DNA from 3 places in the Micromonospora sp. CA-248260 genome. Region 1 is predicted to be linked to each of the others. Evidence: predicted binding sites of a transcription regulator. Region 1 holds the regulator's gene; each other region holds the start of a gene.

Region 1 (5,302 bases):
TGCTTGCTCAGCTCGGCGACCTCCTCGCCCCGGGTCTTGGCGAAGTCCCGCAGCATCTTCTCCTGGTCGGCGTCGAGCTTGGTGGGGGTACGCACGTCCAGGTGGACGTAGAGGTCACCCCGGCCGGTGCCCCGCAGGTGCGGTACGCCCCGGGCGCGCAGTCGCAGCGTGCTGCCCGGCTGGGTGCCGGCCTTGACGTCGACCGTCTCCTCGCTGTCGAGCGTCTTGATGGTCAGTCGGGTGCCCAGCGCGGCGGCCGTCATCGGGACGGTGACCCGGCAGTGCAGGTCGTCGCCCTTGCGGGAGTAGACGTCATGCGGGCGCTCGTGGATCTCGACGTAGAGGTCACCGGCGGTGCCGCCGCCCGGGCCGACCTCACCCTGCTGGGCGAGCCGGATCCGCATGCCGTCCTCGACCCCGGCGGGGATCTTGACGGTCAGCGAGCGGCGGGTCCGCACCCGGCCGTCGCCGGCACAGGTCGGGCAGGGGTGCGGGATGGTGGTGCCGTAGCCCTGGCAGACGGTGCACGGGCGGGCCGACACCACCTGGCCGAGGAAGGTCCGCTGCACCGACTGCACTTCGCCCCGGCCCCCGCACGCCTCGCAGGTCGCCAGGTGGGTGCCGGCTGCGGTGCCCGCCCCGGAGCAGGTGGTGCAGAGCACTGCGGTGTCGACGGTGATTGGGGCCTCGACGCCGAAGGCGGTCTCGTGCAGGTCCAGTTCCAGCCGCAGGATCGCGTCGGCTCCGGGGCGGGTACGCGGGCGCGGACCGCGCGCCCCACCGGCCGCACCACCGAAGAAGGCGTCCATGATGTCCTGAAAGCCGACGAACGGGCCGGCCCCACCGGGGCCACCCGGGCCACCGGCGCCCCCTCCGCCCGGGGCGAGCGGGTCGCCGCCCAGGTCGACGATCTGCCGCTTCCGGTCGTCCGAGAGGACCTCGTACGCGGCGTTGATGTCCTTGAACTTCTCCTGTGCCTCCGGGTCCGGATTGACGTCCGGGTGGAACTGCCGCGCCAGCTTGCGGTAGGCACGCTTGATCTCGTCATCGGAGGCTTCCCGGCCGACGCCGAGAATGCCGTAGTAGTCCCTGGCCACTGCGTTCCGTGTCCTCATGTTCGTCTCGCGTTGCGCCGGTCGGCGGCCGGAGCCGGCCGTCGGCCCTGACTGGTCAGTTCTGGGCCAGCAGCTCGCCCACGTAGCGTGCCACGGCCCGCACCGTGGCGATGGTGCCGGGGTAGTCCATCCGGGTCGGGCCGAGCACGCCCAGCCCACCGACGATGGTGCTGCCGGGGCCGTACCCGGTGCTGACCACCGAGGCGGCCCGCAGGTTGTCGACCTCGTTCTCGTCGCCGATCAGCACCCGGGTGGTGCTCGGTTCGGCCTCGCCGATCAGCTTGAGCAGGACGACCTCCTCTTCGAGCGCCTCCAGGATGGGTCGCAGCGAACCCTGGAAGTCGAGCAGGCCGCCCCGGGTGAGGTTGGCGGTGCCGGCGAGCGCCAACCGCTCCTCGGTGCGCTCGACGAGGGTCTCCAGCAGCACGGTGGACAGGGTGGTCATGGCCCCGCGCAGGTGCGGCGCGGACTCCTCGACCAGCGCCTGGACCAGCGGTGGGGTGTCGGACAGCCGACTGCCGACCAGTTTCTCGTTGACCAGCCGACGCAGGTCGGTGACGTCGTCGGCGGGGACCGGCGTGGGCAGTTCGACCAGCCGCTGCTCGACCCGCCCGGTGTCGGCGATCATGACCAGCATCAGCCGGGTGGTGGAGATCGGCACCAGCTCCAGGTGCCGCACCGACGAGCGGGCCAGCGACGGGTACTGCACGACGGCGACCTGCCGGGTGAGCTGCGCCAGCAGCCGTACGGTGCGGTGCACCACGTCGTCGAGGTCGACCGCGCCGACCAGGAACCGCTCGATGGCCCGACGTTCGGCGGGGCTGAGCGGTTTGACCCGGGAGAGCCGGTCGACGAAGAGGCGGTAGCCCCGGTCGGTGGGCACCCGGCCGGCGCTGGTGTGCGGCTGCCGGATGTAGCCTTCCTCCTCCAGCACCGCCATGTCGTTACGGACGGTCGCCGGGGAGACCCCGAGCTGGTGCCGCTCGACGAGCGTCTTGCTGCCGACGGGCTCCTGCGTGGCGACGTAGTCCTCGACGATCGCCCGCAGCACGGCGAGTTTGCGGTCGTCGAGACCCATCTCCCACCTCCTGTCGCACGGCGACCGGACTTCTGACGCGTCCGGCGAGCGCTCTGGCACTCGACTGTAGCGAGTGCCAGTCTACGACGGCAGTACCGCCGCTGCGTTGATCAACGACGGACCGTCGGTGCGACCGCCCCGGTGGGTTGCCGGCGTGGCCGCTGACCGAATGTCGAGGCCAACCTCACCAGTGTCGCTCTGGTGCACCCTTGCCAGCAGCCCCTACCGTGACGGGCATGACTGAACCACCTCGCCCGCCCGGCGCGGGGGACGGCTACCCGCCGGACCCGAACGCTGGCCAGGGCTCGCCATATGAGCCGCCCACCGCACCACTGTCCGGGGCACCGGGTGCAGGCGGGTATCCCCCGCCCGGCGGGTATCCGCCGCCCACCGGTGACCAGCCGCCGTCGGGTGGCTACGACCCGTCGGGTGGCTACGGCCCGCCGGGTGGCTACCCCCCGGCCGGTGGCGGATATCCGACCGCCGGCGCGTACGGCGCCCCGACCGGTGGATACGCCAACAGCGAGGACAAGACCTGGGCGCTGGTCGCGCACTTCGGCGGGGCCGCCGGCGCGCTGATCAGCCTCGGCCCGCTCGGCTTCGTCGCCCCGCTGATCGCCTACCTGGTACGCGGGCAGCAGTCGCCGGCCGTCCGGGCGCAGGCGTTGGCCGCGCTGAACTTCCAGATCCTCTGGTCGATCATCGCGTTCGTGCTGCTCTTCGTGAGCTGGTGCCTGCTCTTCCTGCCCAGCATCGCGGTCGTGGTGATCCAGATCCTGTTCGGGATCATCGCCGGCATGAAGGCCAACGAGGGTCAGGCCTACCGCTACCCGATGTCCACCAGTTTCATCAAGTGAACCCCGGCCGGCCGCTCCCCCGGCCGGTCGGGCACCACCGCCGGCCCCGGCCCGCCCCGCTGCGGTGCGCGGCGGGCCGGCGGGGCCACGCTCAGGGCAGCAGGTCGCGGACCACCGCGTCGGCCAGCAGCCGGCCCCGCAGGGTGAGCACCGACCGCCCCTGCGGGTAGGCCACCGGGTCCAGCAGCCCGTCGGCGAGCGCACGGGCGGCGGCGGCCCGGCCCGCGTCGTCCAGCACGTCCAGCGGCAGCCCGGAGGCGAGCCGGAGCCGCAGCATCACGTCCTCCATGTGCGCCTCGGCCGGGGTGAGGATCTCCCGGGCCAGGCCGGGCGAGTGCCCGGCGGCGAGCCGTTGCGCGTACGCGCTGGGGTGTTTGACGTTCCACCAGCGCACCCCGCCGACGTGGCTGTGCGCCCCCGGGCCGAGGCCCCACCAGTCGGCCCCGGTCCAGTAGAGCAGGTTGTGCCGGCACCGGCCCGCCTCGCTGCGGGCCCAGTTGGAGACCTCGTACCAGGAGAACCCGGCCGCGTCGAGGGCGGCCTCCGCCGCCAGGTAGCGGTCGGCCGCCACGTCGTCGGAGGGGTACGGCAGCTCGCCGCGCCGCATCCGGGCGGCCAACCGGGTGCCGTCCTCCACGATCAGGGCGTACGCGCTGACGTGGTCGACCCCGGCGGCGACGACCTGCTCCAGCGAGGCGGCGAAGTCCTCGGCGCGCTCCCCCGGCGTGCCGTAGATCAGGTCCAGGTTGACGTGGTCGAACCCGGCGTCGCGGGCCTCCCGGGCGGCCTCGGCGGCCCGGCCGGGGCGGTGGGTCCGGTCGAGGACCGCCAGCACCCCGGCGGCGGCGGACTGCATGCCCAGCGAGATCCGGGTGTAGCCGGCGGCCCGCAGGGTCTTCAGCGACTGCGGGGTGACCGACTCGGGGTTGGCCTCGGTGGTCACCTCGGCGTCGGCGGCCAGTCCCCAGGTGCGGTCGATGCCGTCCAGCAGGCGGGCCAGGTCGTCGGCGGGTAGCAGGGTGGGGGTGCCGCCGCCGACGAAGACCGTGTCGACCCTCGGTGGCGGGGCGTCGCCGAGCACCCTTGCGGCGAGCGCCAACTCGGCGAGCACGGTGTCGGCGTACGACTCCCGGCTGACGCCTGCGCCCAGCTCGGCGGCGGTGTAGGTGTTGAAGTCGCAGTAGCCGCAGCGGCTGGCGCAGAACGGCACGTGCAGGTAGACGCCGAAACCGCGCGCGCCGACCTCCCGCAGGGCGGTGGTGGGCAGTGCGCCGTCGACGGGAACGGTCTCACCATCTGGAAGGACGCCGGGCATGGCCACTAGTGTGCCCGGCATGACCTCTCCCGACCGACTCGTGCGGGTCGCCACGGCCCGTGGGGTGACCACGCTCACCCTGGACAGCCCGCACAACCGCAACGCGCTGTCCACGGCGCTGATGACCGAGCTGCTGGCCGGGATCGCCGCGGCGGTCGCCGACGACGCGGTCCGGGTGGTCGTGCTGGACCACACCGGTCCGGTCTTCTGCTCCGGGGCGGACCTGAAGGAGACGGCGGCGGCGTACGCCAGCGGGTCGGTGCCGGCCGGGATGCTCGGTGACGTGCTGGTGGCGGTGCGGGAGTGCCCGAAGCCGGTGCTGGCGAAGGTGGCCGGGCCGGCGCGGGCCGGCGGTCTGGGCCTGATCGCGGCGGCGGACCTGGCGGTCTGCGCGCAGGAGGCGACGTTCGCCTTCACCGAGGTGCGGATCGGGGTGATCCCGGCGGTGATCTCGGCGACCGTGCTGCCCCGGCTGCATCCCCGGGCCGCTGCCGAGCTGTACCTGACCGGCGACACCTTCGACGGTGGGCGGGCCGCCGAGGTGGGCCTGGTGACCGCCGCCGTGCCGGCCGCCGAGCTGGACGCGGCGGTGGCCGGGTACTGCGCGTCGCTGGTCCGGGGGGCGCCGGGGGCGTTGGCCGGGACGAAGGAGTTGCTGCGCCGACCGCCGGCCACGGACCTGCGGGCGGAGATCGCCGACCTGTCCGCCCGCTCCACCGGTTACTTCCTGTCGGCCGAGGGCCGCGAGGGCGTGGCGGCGTTCCGCGAGCGGCGGGACGCCGCCTGGGTACCGACGGATTGAGCTGGTTTCTTCCGATTCCGTGCGGGAACGTGAACCGGTCGACCGACCCGGGGTCCCCGGATGACGACGTAGGCTGGCTCCGACCCTGAAACAGGAGGTGCGGGTGCGGACACGGACATTCGTGGCAGCCGGTGT
Region 2 (5,302 bases), 620 kb from region 1:
CTGGAGTCGTCGCCACAGGCGGCCATGCTGCCGGTGGCGAGCAGGCCGACGGCGGCGAAGGTGAGGAAGCCCTTGCGCATGTCTGCACGGGTCCTTTCGAGGGTGGGGGAAGGAGTGGTCGGTGTTTTGTTGTGTCCGGCAACGTATTCCCGCTCACATCTCGGGCGCAAGACTGCCGAGGTCAGAAGTTTGTTGGCGGCGGTAACAATTCAGCAACGCGGTTGTCACCCGCAGGACACCCGTCCCGCAATCACGCTGCGTGTCCGGTCTGCGACCGCCCTGCCGGGGCTGGTCAGCGGGTGGCGATCCGCGCGGTACCGGCCCCGGTGAGGGCGACCAGGTCGGTCGGGGCGAGCTGGAGCTGCAGACCCCGACGACCCGCCGAGACATAGACGGTCTCGTGGTCCAGCGCGGAGACGTCCACCACCGTCGGCAACCGTCGCCGTTGACCGAGCGGACTGATCCCGCCCCGCACGTACCCGGTGCTCCGCTCGGCGACGGCCCGGTCGGCCAACGTGGCCCGTTTGCCACCGACCGCCGCCGACAGCGCCTTGAGGTCCAGCTCGCCGGTGACCGGGACGACCGCCACCGTCAGCGCCCCGTCCACCTCGGCGACGAGGGTCTTGAACACCCGCTGCGGTGGCACCCCGAGCGCCGCCGCGACCAGCGCGCCGTAGTGGGGCGCATCCGGGGAGACGTCGTACGGATGGATGCTGTGGGTGATCTTCTGCCTGGTCAGCAGCGCTGTCGCCGCGGTGGACCGTCCCGCCATGCGGTCACGCTAGCCCGGCCCGGCCCCGTCCGCGACCGGTCGACCGACCAGCACCGTCGGTGCCCCGGCCACCCGGGTCAGCACCAGGCTGGCCGGGTTCTCTCCGGCCAGCCGCAGGTCCCGGCGCAGCTGTTCGGGCACCAGCGCCGAGCCCCGCTTGAGGATCTCGACCCGGCCGACCCGGCGCTCCCGCAGCAGTGCGCGCAGCCGCTTCAGCGAGAACGGCAGCACGTCGACGATCTCCAGGCACCGGCCGAACGGGGTCGGCCGCGGGGCGTCGGCGTAGAGGTAGGCGATGCTCGGATCGGCAAGCGTCGCGTCGAGCGTGCCGGCCAGCTCCGCGACCAGGTGCGCCCGGACCACCGCCGGGTCCGGGTCGTACAGGTAGCGCCGCACCGGTCCGACCGTGGCCTCGGCCGCACCGGTGCCGGTCAACTGGTGGGCGGCGACCGGATCGCGGTCGGCGGTACGGCAGGTGGGAGAACCGTCTGCCGGGCGCTGCCGGTCGGCGGTCCCCGCCCTCAGCACGGTCGCCCGGCGGGGCACCTCGGCGAGCGGGCCGCCCCAGAGGGCCGCCTCGACCAGGTCCCCGTCGACGCTGACCCACTCCGCCTCGGCCCCGGCCGGGATCAACGCGTGGTCGACGCCGGGGGCCACCTTCACCACCGTGTGCGGCACCCTGCCGGCCAGCCCGGTGACGAAGTCCCACGGCGGCGAGTAGGCGTTCGGGTCGAAGATCCGTCGTCCGGTGCCGGCCCGCCGTCGGGCCGGATCACAGAAGACCGCGTCGACCCGGGTCACGTCGAACGCCGTCGCGTCGCCGCACTCGACGGTGAACCGCCCGGCCAGGCCGGCCGCCTCGGCGTTCGCGGCGGCGAGCGCGGCGGTGACCGGGTCGGCCTCCACCCCGTACACCCGGATGCCGGCGCGGGCGGCGGCGAGCGCGTCGGCGCCGAGGCCGCAGCCCAGGTCGGCGAGGGTGCGCACCCCGGCGGCGGCGAGCCGCCCGGCCCGCCGGTCGGCGACGACCCGACGGGTGGCCTGCTCCAGGCCGGGGCGGGTGAGGAACATCCCGGCCGCCTCGGGGCCGAACTTGCCGACCGCCCGGCGACGCAGCTCGGCCTGGGTCAGCGCGGCGGCGGCCAGCCCGGGGGCACCCCACGCGACCGCAGCGCCGCCGCCGCGACCAGCGGGTCGCCGCCGGCCACCTCGGTCGCCGCGGCGAGCACGACCGACCCCTCGGGGGTACGCAGCGCGGCGAACTGGTCGAGATCCACGCCCTCATTGTCCGGCCCGGCCGGCGGGCCGACTCGGTCGGGCCGGTGTCGCGGCCTCCGGGCGGTGTCCGCACCGCCGGATCGCCGCCGTCGGGTCGGGCACCGCCCGGTCGACACGAAGGGCGGCGGATTGGCACTCTCCTTGACGGAGTGCTAGCCGAGGAATAACCTGCGATTAGCACTCTCACCCTGAGGGTGCCAGCGTCCGGGCCACCTGGTCCGGGTGCTGAACGCCAGGCGGACCGGCACCCGCGACGACGGCCCCGCCCGGTGGCATGTGGCAGATTGACGCTGGTCGGACTCTCGGCCGGCAACGAAACCAAGTACCCCAGGAGGGTATGCCCGTGACTACCGCGACCAAGGTTGCGATCAAGCCGCTCGAGGACCGCATCGTGGTCCAGGCGAACGAGGCTGAGACCACCACGGCGTCGGGCATCGTGATCCCCGACACCGCCAAGGAGAAGCCGCAGGAGGGCACCGTCCTCGCCGTCGGCCCGGGCCGGATCGACGACAAGGGCAACCGCGTGCCGCTCGACGTCAAGGTCGGCGACACCGTTCTCTACTCGAAGTACGGCGGCACCGAGATCAAGTACGCCGGCGAGGAGTACCTGGTGCTCTCCGCCCGCGACGTTCTCGCGGTCATCGAGAAGTAACCAACCGATTCCAGTGTCGTCGCCCCGGTCCGGCTCGCCGGGCCGGGGCGACGACGCTTCGAAGGGACATTCATGGCGAAGATCCTGAGCTTCTCGGACGACGCCCGACACCTGCTGGAGCACGGTGTCAACGCCCTCGCGGACACGGTCAAGGTCACCCTCGGCCCGCGCGGGCGCAACGTCGTCCTGGACAAGAAATTCGGTGCGCCGACGATCACCAACGATGGTGTGACCATCGCCAAGGAGATCGAGCTCACCAACCCGTACGAGAACCTCGGCGCGCAGCTGGTCAAGGAGGTGGCGACGAAGACCAACGACGTCGCCGGCGACGGGACCACCACCGCGACCGTGCTGGCCCAGGCGATGGTGCGCGAGGGCCTGCGCAACGTGACCGCCGGGGCCAACCCGGCCGGCCTCAAGCGGGGCGTCGACGCGGCGGCCGCCAAGGTCTCCGAGGCGCTGCTCGGCCGGGCCGTCGAGGTGGCCGACAAGGAGTCGATCGCGCACGTGGCGACGATCTCCGCGCAGGACGCCACCATCGGCGAGCTGATCGCCGAGGCGATGGAGCGGGTCGGCCGCGACGGTGTCATCACCGTCGAGGAGGGCTCCACCCTCACCACCGAGCTGGAGGTGACCGAGGGTCTCCAGTTCGACAAGGGCTTCATCTCGCCCAACTTCGTCACCGACTCCGAGTCGCAGGAGTCGGTGCTGGACGACCCGTACATCCTCATCACCACGCAGAAGATCTCGGCGATCGAGGAGCTGCTGCCGCTGCTGGAGAAGGTCCTCCAGAACAGCAAGCCGCTGCTGATCGTCGCCGAGGACGTCGACGGCCAGGCGCTGTCGACCCTGGTGGTCAACGCGATCCGCAAGACCATCAAGGTCTGCGCGGTCAAGGCCCCGGGCTTCGGCGACCGTCGCAAGGCGATGCTGCAGGACATGGCGATCCTGACCGGCGCCGAGCTGGTCGCCCCGGAGCTGGGCTACCGCCTCGACCAGGTCGGCCTGGAGGCGCTCGGCACCGCCCGGCGCGTCGTGGTCGACAAGGAGAACACCACCGTCATCGACGGCGGCGGCCAGTCCGCCGAGGTCGCCGACCGGGTCGCCCAGATCCGCAAGGAGATCGAGGCGTCCGACTCCGACTGGGACCGGGAGAAGCTGGCCGAGCGGCTGGCGAAGCTCTCCGGTGGCATCGCGGTCATCAAGGCGGGCGCGGCGACCGAGGTCGAGATGAAGGAGCGCAAGCACCGCATCGAGGACGCGATCGCCGCGACCAAGGCCGCGGTCGAGGAGGGTACGGTTCCCGGCGGCGGCGCCGCGCTGGCCCAGATCCGTTCGGTGCTCGACGACGACCTCGGCCTGACCGGTGACGAGAAGGTCGGTGTCTCGATCGTGCGCAAGTCGCTGGTCGAGCCGCTGCGCTGGATCGCCCAGAACGCCGGCCACGACGGTTACGTGGTGGTCGAGAAGGTCGCCGGCAAGGAGTGGGGCCACGGCCTCGACGCCGCCAAGGGCGAGTACGTCGACCTGGTCAAGTCCGGCATCATCGACCCGGTGAAGGTGACCCGTAACGCGGTCACCAACGCCGCCTCGATCGCCGGTCTGCTGCTGACCACCGAGAGCCTCGTGGTGGAGAAGCCGGAGCAGCCGGAGCCGGCCGCCGCCGGTGGGCACGGCCACGGCCACGGTCACGGCCACCAGCACGGCCCGGGTTTCTGACCCGGTAGTACGCCTGTTCAGGGCGCACCGTCGTACCTCGGCGGTGCGCCCTGACGCGTCCGGGGCCGGCTGCTTACGGATCGGTGACGTGGTTGGCGGCCGGCCCGGTCGATCGACGACACTGGCCGGATGAGCACCACCCCCCGCGGCTTCGCCGCACTGGCCGGGGTCACCGCCGCCGTGGTGGCCATCGGTGTCGCCGAGCCGGTCGCCGTCCTCACCGGCCCACGTTCCGCCCCGCTGATCGCGGTCGGCGGGGTGGTGGTCGACACGGTCCCCGAGCCGCTCAAGCAGTTCGCCATCGACGTCTTCGGCCGGTACGACAAGATCGCCCTGCTGGTGGGTACGGCGGTGCTGCTGGCGGCGTTCGCCGCCGGGATCGGTGTGCTCGCCGCGCGCCGGCTGGCCGTGGGGCTGTTGGGCATCACGGTGTTCGCCGGTCTCGGTGCCGCCGCCGCGCTCACCCGGGCCGGCGCGGACGCTGCCGACACCCTTCCGGCCCTGCTCGGCGGAGGGCTGGGTGCGCTGGTGCTCTGGGCGTTCGTGGCCGGCCCGTGGCAGCTCGACCCCTGGCCCTGGCAGCCACCCACCGCGCTGCCATCCACCGCCCTGCCAGCCACTGCGGCGGCTCACCCCGCGCCGGCTCCTTCCGGTGAGCCGGCTCCGTCCGTCGGGCCGTCCCCGGCGGCGGAGGTGTCCCCGTCCCCGGCCGCAGGGGGGCCCGCAGCCGTCGGGTCGTCCGCCACGTCGATGGGCGAGCCGACCCCGGGGCCTGCGGCGGAGCGGTCCGTCGGGTCGGGCGGTCCCCCGGCCGCCGGGCCACCGGCCGGCTGGGAACCGTTGGAGTCGACCGACCCCGAGTCCCGGCGGCGGTTCCTGCG
Region 3 (5,302 bases), 2.5 Mb from region 1:
TCGGTCAACGACAACCGCTGCGCCTCCTCGTGCACCCGGACGTTCTCCACCGCCACCGCCGCGTGCCCGGCGAAGGTCCGCAGGGTCGCCAGGTCGTCGTCGTCGAACTCGCCGACGCCCAACCGGTCGTAGAGGACCAGCACCCCGACCGCCGGGTCCCGGCCGGCGGCGTCCCCACCGGGTGCGGTGAACGGCACCGCCACGTACGTCTCGCACCACGGTTCGCCGGTCGGCGTCGGGCCCGACGGGACCCGGCCCCGCTGCGGTTCACCCGTGGCGGCGACCGCACCGACCACCCCCGTGCCCACCGGCACCCGCAACTCCTCCGGCTCGGTGCCCGGTGGGCAACGCCCGGCCAGCCCTTCCGCGCACTGCCCGACGAGCACCCCGGCGTCGTCGACCAGCAGCACCGCCCCGGCCCGCGCCCCGGTCGCCGCGATCGCGCTGTGCAGGATCACCCGCAGGATGCGTTGCAGGTCGTGGGTGCTGGCCAGGGTGTCCCCGAGCACCCTCAGGTGCCCCCGCAACTGGTCCCGGCTGCTGGTCAGCGCAGCCACGTACCCGGCGGTCTCCCGGATCATCCGGTTGAACGCGGCGGCGAGCCCGCCGATCTCGTCCCGGCTGCGCACCGGCACCCGGGCGGTCAGGTCACCCCGGGCGACCCGGTCCACCGCACCGGCCAACTCCACCAACGGCCGGGTGGTGACCCGGGCCAGCCGCCACGCCGTCAGCACCGCCACCACCACGGCGAGCAGCACCGCCCCGACCAGTGCCGCCGGCAGGCCCGACGGTCGCTCCCCGGCCACGGAAAGGACCAGAGGCAACGGCTGCCCCGGGGCCGGCCCGAGCCGCCGCACGTACCGGCCGTCCCGGGTCGCGGTGACCCGGTCACCATCGAGGGTGCCGGCCGCGGCGAGCACCGCGTCGCGTACCCGACGGGTCTCGGTGGTGTGGGTGATCCGGTCGGGGCCGGCGGTGTCGTCGAGGAGGGTGACCGCGACGCCGGTCGCGGCGGCCAGCCGGGCCACGAACGCCGGGTCGACCACCTCGGCGGCGGCCACCGCGCCGAGCGGCGTGCCCGCCGGGTCACGCAGGTCCACCTGGGCGCTCAGCGCCCGGACCGGTCCGCCGGTGCGGACGCCCGCGCAGTCCTGCCACGGAGTCGCCGGCCCACCCGGGGTGGCGTACGTGGTGCCACCGGTCACGTCGGTGACCAGCACGGCGGTGGCCAACCCCCGGCTGACCACCTGACCGGCCGCGCCCGCCCGGGTCGCCGGGTCGGGGCGCAGGGCCACCGCGTCGGCGGCGGCCCGCAACTGCTGGCACAACGCGTCGATCGAGGTACGCACGGCGGACGCGGCCAGGCCGAGCCGTTCGGTGGACCGGGTGCGGTCCACCGTCGACAGGGTGGTGCCGACGAAGACCGCGCCGAGCAGCACGGGACCGAGCACCACCGTGAGGAAGGCCGCCGTCAACCGCCCGCGTAGCGTCAACGCTGTCCCCCCGGAAGTTCCAGGCCCGTTCCTGCGATGCTGACACAGAGCGACCACATTGACAGCGTTGCGTCAGGAGTGTTGCGTGCCCGATTTTTCTGATGAAGCGGAAGCCCTCCACGCGGCCAAACGCGAGACACGCGCCGTGCTGCTCGCCCACCGCCGGGCGCTCACCGCAGCCCACCGCTCCGCCGCCGCGACGCGCGTCCAAGCCGAACTGACCGCGCTGGTACGCCGCCTGCGGCCGGCCACGATGACCGGGTACGTGCCGGTCGGCTCCGAGCCGGGCGGCCCCGACCTGCCCGAGGTGCTCCGGGCCGCGCTGCCGGCCGGGGCGGAGCTGCTGCTGCCCGTGCTCCGCGACGACCTCGACCTGGACTGGGCCCCGTACGCCGGACCGGGCACCCTGGTCGCCGCCGGCCGGGGGATGCGCGAGCCGCACGGACCCCGGCGGGGCCGGACGGCGATCGTCGGAGCATCCCTGGTGGTGGTGCCCGCCCTGGCGGTGGACCGGCACGGCCTACGGCTGGGCCGGGGCGGCGGCTCCTACGACCGGGCGCTGGCCCGGGTACCGGCGGCCACCATGACCGTGGCGCTGCTGCACGACGGTGAACTGCTCCCGGTGCTGCCCGCCCAGCCACACGACCGGCCGGTGCGGGCGGCTCTCACCCCGTCGGAAGGTCTGCGCCTGCTCACCCGGGACGGGATTGCGCTGACGGCGTCGGGCTCCGCTGATGCTGCGGTCGGCTGACGGCGTCGGGCCCCGCTTCGGCTGACGGCGTCGGGCTCCGTGGTGGCACGGTGCGCTGACGACGTCGGACTCCGCTGATTCTGCGGTCCGGTGACGGCGTCGGGCTCTGCGGCGGCGCGGTGCAGTGACGACGTCGGACTTCGCTGGTGGCGCCCTGCCGACGGCGGGCGGTGCGCCGACGGCGGGCGGTGCGCCGACGGCGGGCGGTGCGCCGACGGCGTCGAACTTCGCCGGTGGTGGGGTGCGGACCCGGCTCGCCGAGGTCCGGTTCGCGCCTGCTCCCCCGCTGGTCCGGACCTCCCGGCGGGTGGGTGACGATCACGTCCGCTGGACGAACCCGGGTCCGATGACGCACCATTGGCACTCGAATACGTCGAGTGCCAATCGGCTGAACCAGATCCGGAGGAGAACGTGCCCACGTACCAGTACGCCTGCACCGCGTGCGGCCACCAGCTCGAGGCGGTGCAGTCGTTCTCCGACGAGCCGCTGACCGAGTGCCCCGCGTGCGAGGGGCGGCTGCGCAAGGTCTTCAACTCGGTCGGGGTCGTGTTCAAGGGCTCCGGCTTCTACCGCACCGACTCCCGGGCGGCGGGCACCGAGGGCAAGGGCGGCACGACGAAGCCGGCGAAGTCGGAGGGCACCTCTTCCGGTGGCGACTCCTCGGGCTCCGGCTCGTCGTCGACCTCGGGCGGTTCCTCGACCCCCAACTCGTCCTCCTCGTCCACCACCTCCGGCCCGTCGGGCTCGACCAGTTCCACCAAGCCCGCCCCCACCACCACGACCTCCTGACCCCCTCCCCCACCGCCCCACCCCGCCCCCGCGATCAAGAGCTTTGCGTCACGTTGACGCAGTGATCAAGAGATTTGCGTCAAGTTGATCGCGGTATTTGACGCAAACCTCTTGATCACGCCACTTGTGGGTGGGTGGGTGGACGGGCGGGGGTGGGGGGACGGGGGTGGGGGGACGGGTGGGGGTGGGGTTTTCCACAGGCGGGGTGTTGTCCACAGGGCGTGGGTGAGGGGGCGTGGGGTTTGGGTGGGTGCGACATAGCCTGCTGGGCCGGGGGGTGCCGCCAGGGCATCCGGTGAGCGGCAGAGGGTGTTGCATGGTGACCGGTGCGGTCGATGGAGAAGGCTCGCTGCGAGCATTCCGCTGGCCGCGTCGCCCCGGTGGGGGGACCATGTTGCGGGCGGCCTTGGTGGCGGTCCTGCTGGGGCTGGCGGTGATCGTCATGGACACCCCGGCTGGCTGTTCCACCGGTGCCCCACCACCTGCCGTCGCCCTCGGCCCGGCGGGACCTCCCATGGGGAGGCCCCATGCCACAGATCCCGCCACCGGCAGGCCCAGCGCGGCCGGACCTCCCGCCGGCACATTCAACGCGGCGGGATGTCCGGACCCACCGACCGTGGCCGGGCCCGCCGTCGGCGGCCAGTCCGGCCAGCCGCACCATCGGACGGTACGACCGGGCGTCAGCGGGGCCGGCGTCCCCGACGGGGTGGGCGACCCCCGGTCCGGTACGCAGGAGACCGGAAGGCCCGCCGAGGAAGGCACCCCGACTGCCGTACCGCTGCCGAGCGGCTTCGTGGGAGTGCCCGTCCGCCTGGCCGAACCGGCCGCCCTCGCGGTCCTGCGCCCCGGTGCACGGGTCGACCTGCTCGTGCTGCCGGCCGGGCGCAGCGCTGGAGCACCTGTTCTGCTGGCGGCCGACGCCCTGGTCCTCGACGTGGTGGGCGCCGGGGCCGGGGACGGCTCGTCTGCGCTCTACCTGGCCGTACGCCCCGATCAGGCGCAACGGTCCGTCGGTCAGCCGGAAGGGAGCCGCTTCAGCGTCGTCATCCGAGGATGATCCACTCCTGCGGCGAGGTCTTCGGCAAGGTCGTCGTCGACCACACCGCCTGACCGCCAGACTGCGGGCCGAGACAGCGATATCGCGCCCATCCGGAACCGCATTGTCGCCACCCTGGAGTGGATGTTGCGGCCCACCGGCGGCCGACGATGGTCAACTCCAGTGTGGGGGGCGCTCGGCGAGCAACCAGTCGTCGTTGCCGTCCCGGCGCTCACCCCACCCGAAGTCGGTGTCGTCGGCGGTCTGCTCAGGCAGCACCACGAAGTCGTCGCTGAGGTCGACCGCGCGGTCGTCATCGCCGGGCACACCGCCGCCGGCCAGATCCTCGGTGCTCACGAGCGGCAAGGTTACTCCTCAGACCGCCCACTTCCCGCACACCACCGCGGCGGCCAACTGCCGGGTCTCCCCGGCAAGGGTCCGCCGCGTCTGGCCCTCACGTTGGTAGCGTCGGATGGCGTGACGACCCCCAGCGGTGCCAGCCCCGACGACGAATACTGGCGACGCCCACCCGCACAGCCGCCCACCCCCGCACCCGCCGGGCCGACACCCCCGACCCGCCAGCCTCACCCGAGCACCATCCCCGGCGGAACGGGTGCCCCGCACCACCTTGACGGATCTCCCACCACCGGGGTTGACGCGGCCCCTGAGGCCGGGGCCGAAACCAGGGCCGAGACCAGAACCAGTGCCGGAACCGAACAAAGGGCCGGAACCGAACACGGGGCCGGAACCGAACACGGGGCCGGGAGCGAACAAAGGGGCGCGACCGAACAAGAGGCCCGGACGGGAGGAGGTGCCGGGACCGGAACTCGTGCCGCAGAGGAGGCCGGGGCAGAGAGCGGGGTCGCGACCGGCGCGGGTACCGGGGGTGCTGCGGAAGCGGAAGGTGGGGCGACGCACCAGCCTTCGCCCTGGGCCAGCCCGGTCGACGCGCCGGCACCCGGCCTGCCGTCCGGTCGACCCGCCAGCCCACCGGCCGGCCCGCCGTCCGGTGAGCCGGCCGCGCCGCCGAGGGTGGGTACGTCGATCCCCGGAACGGTCCCGACCACTCCCTGGACGGGCAGTACCGCACCGGGGACGAGTTCGGCCTGGTCGGGGCGGGGTGGTTACCACGGGCCGCCGCCCACCACGCCACCGCCGCCGGGCTGGCGTCCCCCGGTGCACCTGGAAGCGACTCCCGCCCGCACCCTGCCGGCGCAGGACATGGAGGCGATG

The links. The regulator HrcA, encoded in region 1, represses chaperone genes, less so after heat shock. The targets are predictions, from matches to a motif close to GGTTNGCACNCTCNNNNNGAGNGTGCNAACC.
Region 2: a site for HrcA is predicted at 2,223-2,253, ahead of groES (co-chaperone GroES). Genes of this name have one in related genera too.
Region 3: a site for HrcA is predicted at 2,600-2,630, ahead of ACQP2H_RS03880 (FmdB family zinc ribbon protein). Genes of this name have one in related genera too.

What each region holds. Positions count from the first base shown of each region.
Region 1 covers NZ_CP192021.1:5,592,584-5,597,885, forward strand. The annotation lists gene dnaJ (molecular chaperone DnaJ) at 1-1,097, opposite strand, end outside; gene hrcA (heat-inducible transcriptional repressor HrcA) at 1,171-2,193, opposite strand; gene ACQP2H_RS24030 (DUF4870 domain-containing protein) at 2,430-3,050, shown strand; gene hemW (radical SAM family heme chaperone HemW) at 3,142-4,365, opposite strand; gene ACQP2H_RS24040 (enoyl-CoA hydratase-related protein) at 4,385-5,167, shown strand; gene ACQP2H_RS24045 (hypothetical protein) at 5,265-5,302, shown strand, end outside.
Region 2 covers NZ_CP192021.1:6,214,056-6,219,357, reverse strand. The annotation lists gene ACQP2H_RS26835 (sugar ABC transporter substrate-binding protein) at 1-80, opposite strand, end outside; gene ybaK (Cys-tRNA(Pro) deacylase) at 293-772, opposite strand; gene ACQP2H_RS26825 (THUMP-like domain-containing protein) at 782-1,843, opposite strand; gene ACQP2H_RS26820 (hypothetical protein) at 1,900-2,049, opposite strand; gene groES (co-chaperone GroES) at 2,388-2,702, shown strand; gene groL (chaperonin GroEL) at 2,775-4,421, shown strand; gene ACQP2H_RS26805 (molybdopterin-dependent oxidoreductase) at 4,551-5,302, shown strand, end outside.
Region 3 covers NZ_CP192021.1:811,642-816,943, reverse strand. The annotation lists gene ACQP2H_RS03890 (diguanylate cyclase) at 1-1,493, opposite strand, end outside; gene ACQP2H_RS03885 (5-formyltetrahydrofolate cyclo-ligase) at 1,579-2,244, shown strand; gene ACQP2H_RS03880 (FmdB family zinc ribbon protein) at 2,656-3,033, shown strand; gene ACQP2H_RS03875 (hypothetical protein) at 3,650-4,090, shown strand; gene ACQP2H_RS03870 (hypothetical protein) at 4,244-4,426, opposite strand; gene ACQP2H_RS03865 (hypothetical protein) at 5,246-5,302, shown strand, end outside.